Regions from separate parts of the Sporomusa sp. GT1 genome, predicted to be linked through region 1. Evidence: riboswitches for the same ligand, from Rfam matches in the RefSeq annotation. Region 1 holds a riboswitch; the other holds the start of a gene.
The links. A riboswitch is a leader RNA that binds a small molecule or an ion and turns the genes downstream of it on or off. The one in region 1 is predicted to bind S-adenosylmethionine.
Positions count from the first base shown of each region.

Region 2: linked by a shared signal. The riboswitch ahead of GT1_RS21360 (homoserine O-acetyltransferase) and the one ahead of GT1_RS17025 (MetQ/NlpA family ABC transporter substrate-binding protein) in region 1 are both predicted to bind S-adenosylmethionine.

Region 1 covers NZ_BMBX01000019.1:18,467-22,681, reverse strand. The annotation lists gene GT1_RS17035 (DUF456 domain-containing protein) at 1-495, shown strand, start outside; gene GT1_RS17030 (TetR/AcrR family transcriptional regulator) at 512-1,102, shown strand; gene GT1_RS17025 (MetQ/NlpA family ABC transporter substrate-binding protein) at 1,150-1,971, opposite strand; SAM riboswitch class I at 2,111-2,215, opposite strand; gene GT1_RS17020 (YerC/YecD family TrpR-related protein) at 2,406-2,711, shown strand; gene hisZ (ATP phosphoribosyltransferase regulatory subunit) at 2,726-3,907, shown strand; gene GT1_RS17010 (HDOD domain-containing protein) at 3,900-4,215, shown strand, end outside.
Region 2 covers NZ_BMBX01000044.1:9,984-14,198, reverse strand. The annotation lists gene GT1_RS21365 (xanthine dehydrogenase family protein molybdopterin-binding subunit) at 1-1,813, shown strand, start outside; SAM riboswitch class I at 1,929-2,038, shown strand; gene GT1_RS21360 (homoserine O-acetyltransferase) at 2,146-3,348, shown strand; gene GT1_RS21355 (homocysteine synthase) at 3,432-4,215, shown strand, end outside.

The DNA of each region.
Region 1 (4,215 bases):
GCCATTAATCTACTGGTTATAGCCATCATTGCTGTTGGCATTGGTATGACGGCAATTGGCTTGCCTGGCAACTGGCTCATATTTTTTACGGCGCTGGGGTATGGCTATACAGAAGGCTTCGTGCATATGAGCAGTACCGTGCTCTTGCTGCTTTTGGGCGCATTATTGCTGGGCGAACTGGCTGAATTTATAGCAGGAGCGCTGGGGGCCACAAAAGAAAATGCATCCCGTATGGCTATCGGGTCTGCCTTTTTTGGCGGCATTGTCGGCGGTATTGCCGGCACAGGCATTATGCCGGGACTTGGCTCGATTGCGGGGGCCATCACCGGCTCTTTTGCCGCCGGTTACCTGGCGGAGTATGCCGCTACCGGCAACCGGGAGAAAGCGGGGCGGGTTGCCAAGAGTATCATGATTGGTCAGGCATTGGGATTGATTTTCAAATTAGCCATGGCTATCGGCATGGTGGTTTTGATCCTTTCCAAACTGGCTTGGTAAGGACAGGAGGAAACTTATGAAACGCCGGCAAATACTTGATGCTGCCTATACTGTTTTTTCCCGCAAAGGCTATCATCGCGCCACGGTTGACGAGATTATTGCCTTAGCCGATACCGGTAAAGGCACAGTATATAACTATTTTGTCAATAAGGAACAACTTTTTTATACCTTGATTAAGGAACGCAGTGCCGGTTTTGAAGCTGAGTTGGATACCATTGCTGCTCTTGCCGAACCGGCGCTGGATAAAACCAAGAAAGCCATTCGTGTTTTTCTGGAGTTTTATGTGCAAAATGCGGATTTGTGGCGGGTGCTCATGCATGAGATGCGCGGGTTAGGCCGTGAGGAACCGTCAAGCTTTACCGAGGCGGAGCGGGAAAAATACCGGGAAAGGTTTGTTCACACTATCGGGACATTGCAGCGGATCTTACAGGAAGGAATTGATCAAGGTACTATCCGCCAGTGTGATGTGCACAAAGCCGCCCATGGTTTGTTCAGTGTTATTGTGATGATGGTGTTTCAGGGGTTTGTTGGCGGAGAACAGGATTCTATTGATAGTACGGCCAACAGCATTGCCGATATTTTTATGTACGGGATAGTTAACCGTTAATAAAAAAAATGAGTCCGGGGATTTCCCCAGACTCATTTTTTACTTCATTAAAATGCCGGTACAATAGCACCTTGGTACTTTTCATTGATAAATTTCTTAACTTCTTCGGAGGTTAAGGCTTTGGTTAATTTTTGGATTTCCGGGCGGTTTTCATCGCCTTTGCGGACGGTAAGGATATTCACATAAGGGGAGTCTTTTTGTTCAATAAACAAGGCGTCTTTACCGGGAACCAGCTTGGCCTCCAGCGCGTAGTTGGTGTTAATGACAGCTAAAGTCAGATCATCCAGGGAACGCGGCAATTGAGCAGCTTCCAGTTCGCGGACTTTTACATTTTTGGGGTTGGCGGTAATGTCGCTGACGGTAGCGGTAACGCCTGCGCCGTCTTTAAGTTTAATAATGCCGGCCTTCTCTAGGAGTGCCAAAGCGCGGCCGCCATTGGTGGGATCGTTCGGGATGCCAATTTCTGCGCCGTTTTGCAGGTCATTCAGGTTTTTAACTTTTTTAGAATAAATCCCCATGGGTTCGATATGTACGGCAGCAGTATAGGTTAGATCCAGTTTGCGCTCGGCGCTGAACTTGGTCAGGTAGGGAATGTGCTGGAAGAAGTTAGCATCAAGTTCTTTTTCCGCAACAGCCATGTTAGGACGGACATAGTCGCTCATTTCTACCACAACCAGATTGATGCCTTCTTTTTCCAGAATGGGTTTGATGACAGCAAGAATTTCAGCATGGGGCAGAGGGGTTGCGCCTACTTTGATAGTCTTTTTCTCAGTTGCTGAAGGGGCAGGGGTTTCTTTACCGCCGCACCCGGCAAGGAGAGTGGAGAACGCCAATAAAGCGGCAAGCAATAATAAGGTAATCTTTTTCATGACATATTCCTCCTAATAGTAGTTACTTTACTAATGACACCAAGGTAAGACAATGTTCTGGCTAAAAAAAGCAGGTCAGCCTCCTCCCGTAAAAATAGTGAAAGCCATTTCGGCAGTCCGAAATGGCTTGTTGTCCAGTTCTTCATCTGCCAGGAAAGTATCCTGTGGAATTGGCACCGTTCGCAAATTGCGATGGTTGCCGCAGCGTCATCGGGCCATTCCCTCAGCCAGCTCTTGATGAACAATATGTAATTTATGAAATTTATATTAGCACCGATAGGTATGTCTGTCAATAAAAATATAATTAAATTAGTAAAAATGAGTAAAATAGTAAAAAGTTTTAATTCGATAAAGCTGGAAAGGAATAAAGAAGGAAAAAACAGGTGTGTAGCGAATAGATAGTGTAAGCAAGTATTTACAGGAGGCGTAATAGTATGACCGCAAATCCCAAATTGAAAGATGCACTTACCGACCAGCTGTTTCGGGGGATTTTATCGCTTAGCAGCGAGGAAGAGTGTTACCAGTTTTTTGAGGATGTATGCACAATCGGCGAACTTAAGGCGATGGCGCAGCGGCTGGAAGTGGCGCGGCTGTTAAAGGCAGGCGTCATTTATGACGATATTGTTGCCGCTACCGGTGCCAGTACCGCAACCATCAGCCGGGTTAAGCGCTGCCTTTATTATGGAGCCGACGGTTATAAAGCTGTGTTGGCCCATCTGGAGGAAAACAAGGCTGAGTAGAATGGAGTGTTAATATGAACAAAAATTTTGTACCGCAAATTCCGTATGGGACGCGGGACTTGCTGCCCCGGGAAGCCAAGCAGAAGCGGATTGTCGAGGGGGCACTGGCCGATCTATTTTCCTGCTGGGGCTATGACGAAATAGTAACACCGACCTTTGAATATATGGAAACACTGGCAGTGGGCACAGGCAGCAACATTCAGCAGCATGTATTTAAATTTTTTGATAAAAACAACCGGATTCTGGCACTCAAACCGGATATGACAACCCCGATTGCCCGGGTGGCGGCAACCAGACTGAAGGAAATGCCGTTGCCGCTCAGGCTGTTTTATCTTACCAATGTCTTTCGCCATGAGCAGGCGCAGGCCGGCAGACAATGCGAGTTTTATCAGGCCGGGGTGGAGCTGTTAGGTGCGCCCGGTCCGGCAGCCGATGCCGAAATTGTGGCCCTGGCGGTAGAAGCTATGCTGGAAGCCGGGCTGACCAATTTTCAAATCGGCTTAGGCCAGGTGGATTTTATCAACGGCCTGATGGCGGAAAGCCAGTTAAGCCCCGAGCGCCAGCAGCAGATCAAATCCGCCATGGTTACCCGCGATTTAGTTGGGCTTGGCGAACTGCTTTCACAGAGCGGACTTAAGCAGGCAGCGCAAGAACTGCTTAAGCAAATTCCGCTTTTGCATGGACGGGAGGATATGTTAAGCAGAGCCTACCGGTTGGTCAGCAATGACCTCAGCCGGGCGGCGCTGGATAACCTGGCCGATATTCACAAGCTGCTTGCAGGCTATGGTGTCGATCAGTATGTCAATTTTGACCTTGGCATAATTCGTGACTTTGATTACTATACCGGCATGGTATTTGAGGGCTATACGCCGGGACTGGGCTTCCCGCTGTGCGGGGGCGGGCGTTATGATACGATGCTGGCTTCACTGGGGGTTGCCAACCCGGCGACAGGTTTCGCCATGGGAATAGAACGGATGCTATTAGCTCTGGAGCGCCAGGGGATTGGCGTCAGCGTGCAGGGTAAAGATGTATATATTGCCTGGACGGAAGGTAAGCTGGCGCAGGCCATTGAAGCGGCTAACCAATGCCGGCGGCAAAGACGCCGGGCAGAACTGGCGCTTGCTGCCGAACCGCGGGCGGTGGCGGAAGCAGTGGTTCGCACCCGGGGCTATGAGGAATTGATATATATTGAGTAAACGGATAAAACAGGTTGTAGCGGCGGTCACTGCCCGGATTAGCGAAACAGACAGGCAGTTTGTGGAGCGGTATTTAGACCCGGCGGCAGCCGCCTTCTTTTGGCAGATGAACCTACCTGACCAGCGGCATGCTTTGAATGTAGCCTACACAGCCGGGGAACTTGCCGCTAAGGAAAAGGATGTTGACCAAGAATTACTGCTAACATGCGCGCTGCTTCATGATATCGGCAAGATAAAAGGGGATGTCAGCGTTGCCGATAAAATCATTACCGTAATTTTGGATACCCTTGTGCCGCGCTGGGCCAAAA
Region 2 (4,215 bases), on a different contig from region 1:
TACCATGGAAACCAGCTATGGCGATACGGCAGCTGCCATGGCGGCACCGGAAGGCATAGTAGTCGAAGACCGGGTAGAAACTCCTAAAATTCATCATGCAGCTATGGAAAATCACGTATGTATTGCCGCACCGGATCATCGAGGGAGAATAACGGTGCATAGTCCCTGCCAGATCGTATATTCTGTGCGGCTTATTGTGGCCAAAGTCCTGGGGCTGCCTTATCATAAAATCCGGGTTATCAAAACTCCCATCGGCGGATCTTTTGGTGGCAAGCAGGAAATAACCCTTGAGCCGTACTGCGCCTTCTTTGCCAAAGATTTGAACAGGCCGGTAAAGATAGAATTTGATCGGTGGGCCAGTATAATTGCCACCCGGACCAGAACCAAGACCATCGGTTATGTAAAAACCGTGGTAAGTCCTGAAGGCAAGATCATAGCGCGGGACATGAAGCATATTATCGATACAGGGGCCTATACTTCCAATGGCCGTGTCATTTGTTATGCGATGGGCAAAAAGCTGTCCAGGCTGTACCGTATTCCCAGCCAGCATTATCAGGCCATAGCCGTGCATACCAATACGGCCATAGCAGGAGCGGCGCGGGGCTATGGATCGCCGCAGGTGCAAACCATTGCCGAGATCAATCTGGATAATGTGGCCAGGCGTTTACAAATGGACCCTGTTGAATTTCGGCTGAAAAACCTGGTACACCCCTTTGACGCTGATCCGGGCGGCGGGCCTAATCTGGGCAATGCCAGGATTATCGATTGTGTGCACAAAGGCGCCGAGGCTTTTGGCTGGCGTGAGAAATGGAACAGGACTAAGCCTGAGGGGCGATGGCAGACCGGTGTAGGCATGGCTTGTGCCACCCATGGTAACGGCTATTACGGAGCCTACCAGGAATTTGGCACAATGACGATAAGAATGCTCGAAGACGGCAGTATTATGCTTAATGCCGGCTTGCACGACCTGGGCAATGGCACGGTAACCGCCATGAAACAGATTGTGGCCGAGGTGCTGGAGGTTGCGCTTGATATGATTGAGGCGCCTGAGGCTGACACTGATATTAGTCCCTATGATATCGGCTGCCAGGCCAGCCGGGTTATCCACGTTTGCGGCGCCAATGCCATGCAGGCTGCCGAGGAATTGCGCAGCCTGCTGATCCGGGAGTCGGCCAAAATTTTTCAGTGCAGTGAGGAAGAGGTATTGCTTGAAAATGGCATGGTCTATACCAGCCGCGAACCGGAAAAGAAAATCAGCTATGGACAAATGGCGGCTGCTATTCAGCAAAAAAATCAGGTCGAGCTTATTTGTACCATTACCTATCGATCCCCGGCCAACCCCGGTTCATATGCTGTAAACTTCGTCGAAGTGGCTGTGGACACTTATACCGGTTTTGTCAAGGTGGTGGACGTTGTAGCCGTACATGATATTGGCCAGGCCATCAATACCGGTTTTGTAGAAGGGCAAATTCATGGGGGTGTGCAAATGGGACTGGGGCTGGCAATCAGCGAAGATATTGCTTATGACGCCCGGACAGGTGTTGCCGGTGGCGCTAGCTTTAGTAAGTACCATCTGGTTAATGCACCCGATATGCCGCCGGTCAGAGTCCTCTTAATTGAAGAGGGCGAAGAGCATGGACCATATGGAGCTAAAAGTGTGGGTGAACTTGCAACAATCCCCGTCACGGCGGCTACCGTAAACGCCATTAACCATGCGCTTGCCGCCAACTTCACAATTCTGCCGGTTACCCCGGATAAAATTATGGCAATGCTTACGGCCCGGCAGGCAAGTAACCGTACATTACTTCGGTAGTGTCAGGTTTTGGGGAGTGCGGATGAAAAACTGTAACATTGTACCCCGGATATACTTGACAAATGTATCCTGGGTTAGGTATCATATATACATCTACCAATAAATTAATATTGAACTCTTATCCAGAGAGGTCGAGGGACTGGCCCGATGACACCCGGCAACCGGCGCAATGCGCAGTGGTGCTAATTCCAGCAGGAATCAGTAGATATTCCTGGGAGATGAGAGGGGCTTTATGTATGCCGGTTTGCCCCCTCTTTGCAGAGGGGGTTTTTTATTAGCTCTTCTGCATGAAAACAGTTAGGTCTAATCATTATAGTAGGAGGGAGGATATCATGGTTGTTACCTTTTTTCCGGGGTTTAGATGGCGGCCGCAACTTAAGCTGGCTCAAGTTGCGACACCTGAGCAGCCGCTGGATTTAGTTCAGGGCGGTTGTTTAGAGCAGGTTACAGTAGCTTATGAAACCTACGGCCAGCTGTCAGAAGGACGCGACAATGTAATTTTGGTGGCGCATGCATTAACCGGTGACAGCCATCCTGCGGCGCATGACCAATATGATGAGCAGGGCTGGTGGGAACCCTTAATTGGCCCAGGCCGGCCGCTTGATACCACCCGGTTTTTTGTTATTTGTGCCAATGTGCTTGGCGGCTGCCAAGGGACTACCGGCCCGTCTTCGCTTGAGCCTGCCACCGGCAAGCCTTATGGCATGAGATTTCCGGAAATTACCGTCAAAGATATGGTCCGGGTCCAGAAACGGCTGCTGGATATATTAGGGATTGAGCACTTATCCCTGGTGGTGGGAGGCTCAATGGGCGGGATGCAGGCAGTGCAATGGGCGGTTGATTATCCTGGCTTTGTGGATGCAGCGATTGTCATTGCCGCACCCGGCTATTCCTCGCCGCAGGCTATTGCTTACAACCGTGTAGGCCGCCAAGCCGTCACGCTTGACCCCGCGTGGCAAAATGGCGACTATTACGGCAGTCCGGGACCCAAGCAGGGTTTGGCCGCTGCCCGGGCCTTAGGGATGATTACCTATCAGAGCGAGTTGTCTATGTCATATAAGTTTGGCCGGCGGACGCGGGCCGGACAATTTGAAATTGAAAATTATCTTGATTATCAGGGCGAAGGCATGGTAAAAAGGTTTGATGCCAACTCGTATTTGTATTTGCTGCGAGCATTGGACCTCTTTGATATTGGTACCGGCTATTCTTCTTATGAAGCGGCTTTGGCAAGAATAGATGCCAGAATACTGGTAGTGGGAGTAAGTTCTGATATTTTATATCCGCCGCACCAGCAGGAAGAATTAGCGAAAGCCCTGCGGCAAGCAGGTGTATGCACCGACTTTGCCATCATTGACAGCCCGCATGGGCATGATGGATTTCTCATTGATTTTCATTTGCTCAGGCCCATACTGACCAATTTTATTAATAAAGTTCTGCCGGTTTCTGCCGCGGTACCTATTAGGCAGTGGATTAAGTTCAGAGCATCCAGCCTGGCTTATTTGGGGGCCAGGCTAGTACCGGACGTTTCCGTGTAAGGCAGCAAGCCCGGCCAGTGTAAGACAGGGACATTTCCTAAGCGATATTTATATACAAAATACATATAAAATGAGGGATGATTATGACATTGCCAGAAAATCTACGTTTTGATACCCTGGCCGTACACGCCGGGCAGCAGCCTGACCCAACAACCGGTTCGCGGGCAGTACCGCTGTATCTGACTACCGCATACAACTTCCGGGATGCCGACCATGCAGCCGATTTGTTCAGTTTGAAGGAAAGCGGCAATATTTATACCCGGCTTATGAATCCGACAAATGATGTATTTGAACAGCGGATAGCCGCGTTAGAAGGCGGTGTGGGGGCGCTGGCCTTTGCCTCAGGCCATGCGGCCATTGTTGCAGCCATTGTCAATATTGCCCAGGCCGGTGATGAGATTGTCAGTTCCTCGACATTATATGGCGGAACGTATAACCTATTTGCCCACACGTTGCCGCGGTTAGGGATAAAGGTTAAGTTTGTTGATCCGAGCAAGCCGGAAAACTTTGCCGCTGCCATTACGCCCCAAACGAAGGCAGTGTATGCTGAAATCATCGGCAATCCCAAGATCGATGTGCTGGATTTGGAGAACGTAGCTGCTGTAGCGCATAACCATGGTTTACCGCTGATGATTGACAGTACCTTTGCTACTCCGTATTTGTGCCGCCCAATTGATTTTGGCGCCGATGTTGTAATCCACTCGGCAACCAAGTTTATTGGCGGTCATGGCACCACTATGGGCGGTGTGGTTATTGACGGCGGCAAATTTGACTGGGGCAATGGCAAGTTCCCGCTGCTGTCAGAGCCGGACCCCAGCTATCATGATATGAAATATACCGAAGCCCTTGGCAAGCTTGCATATATTA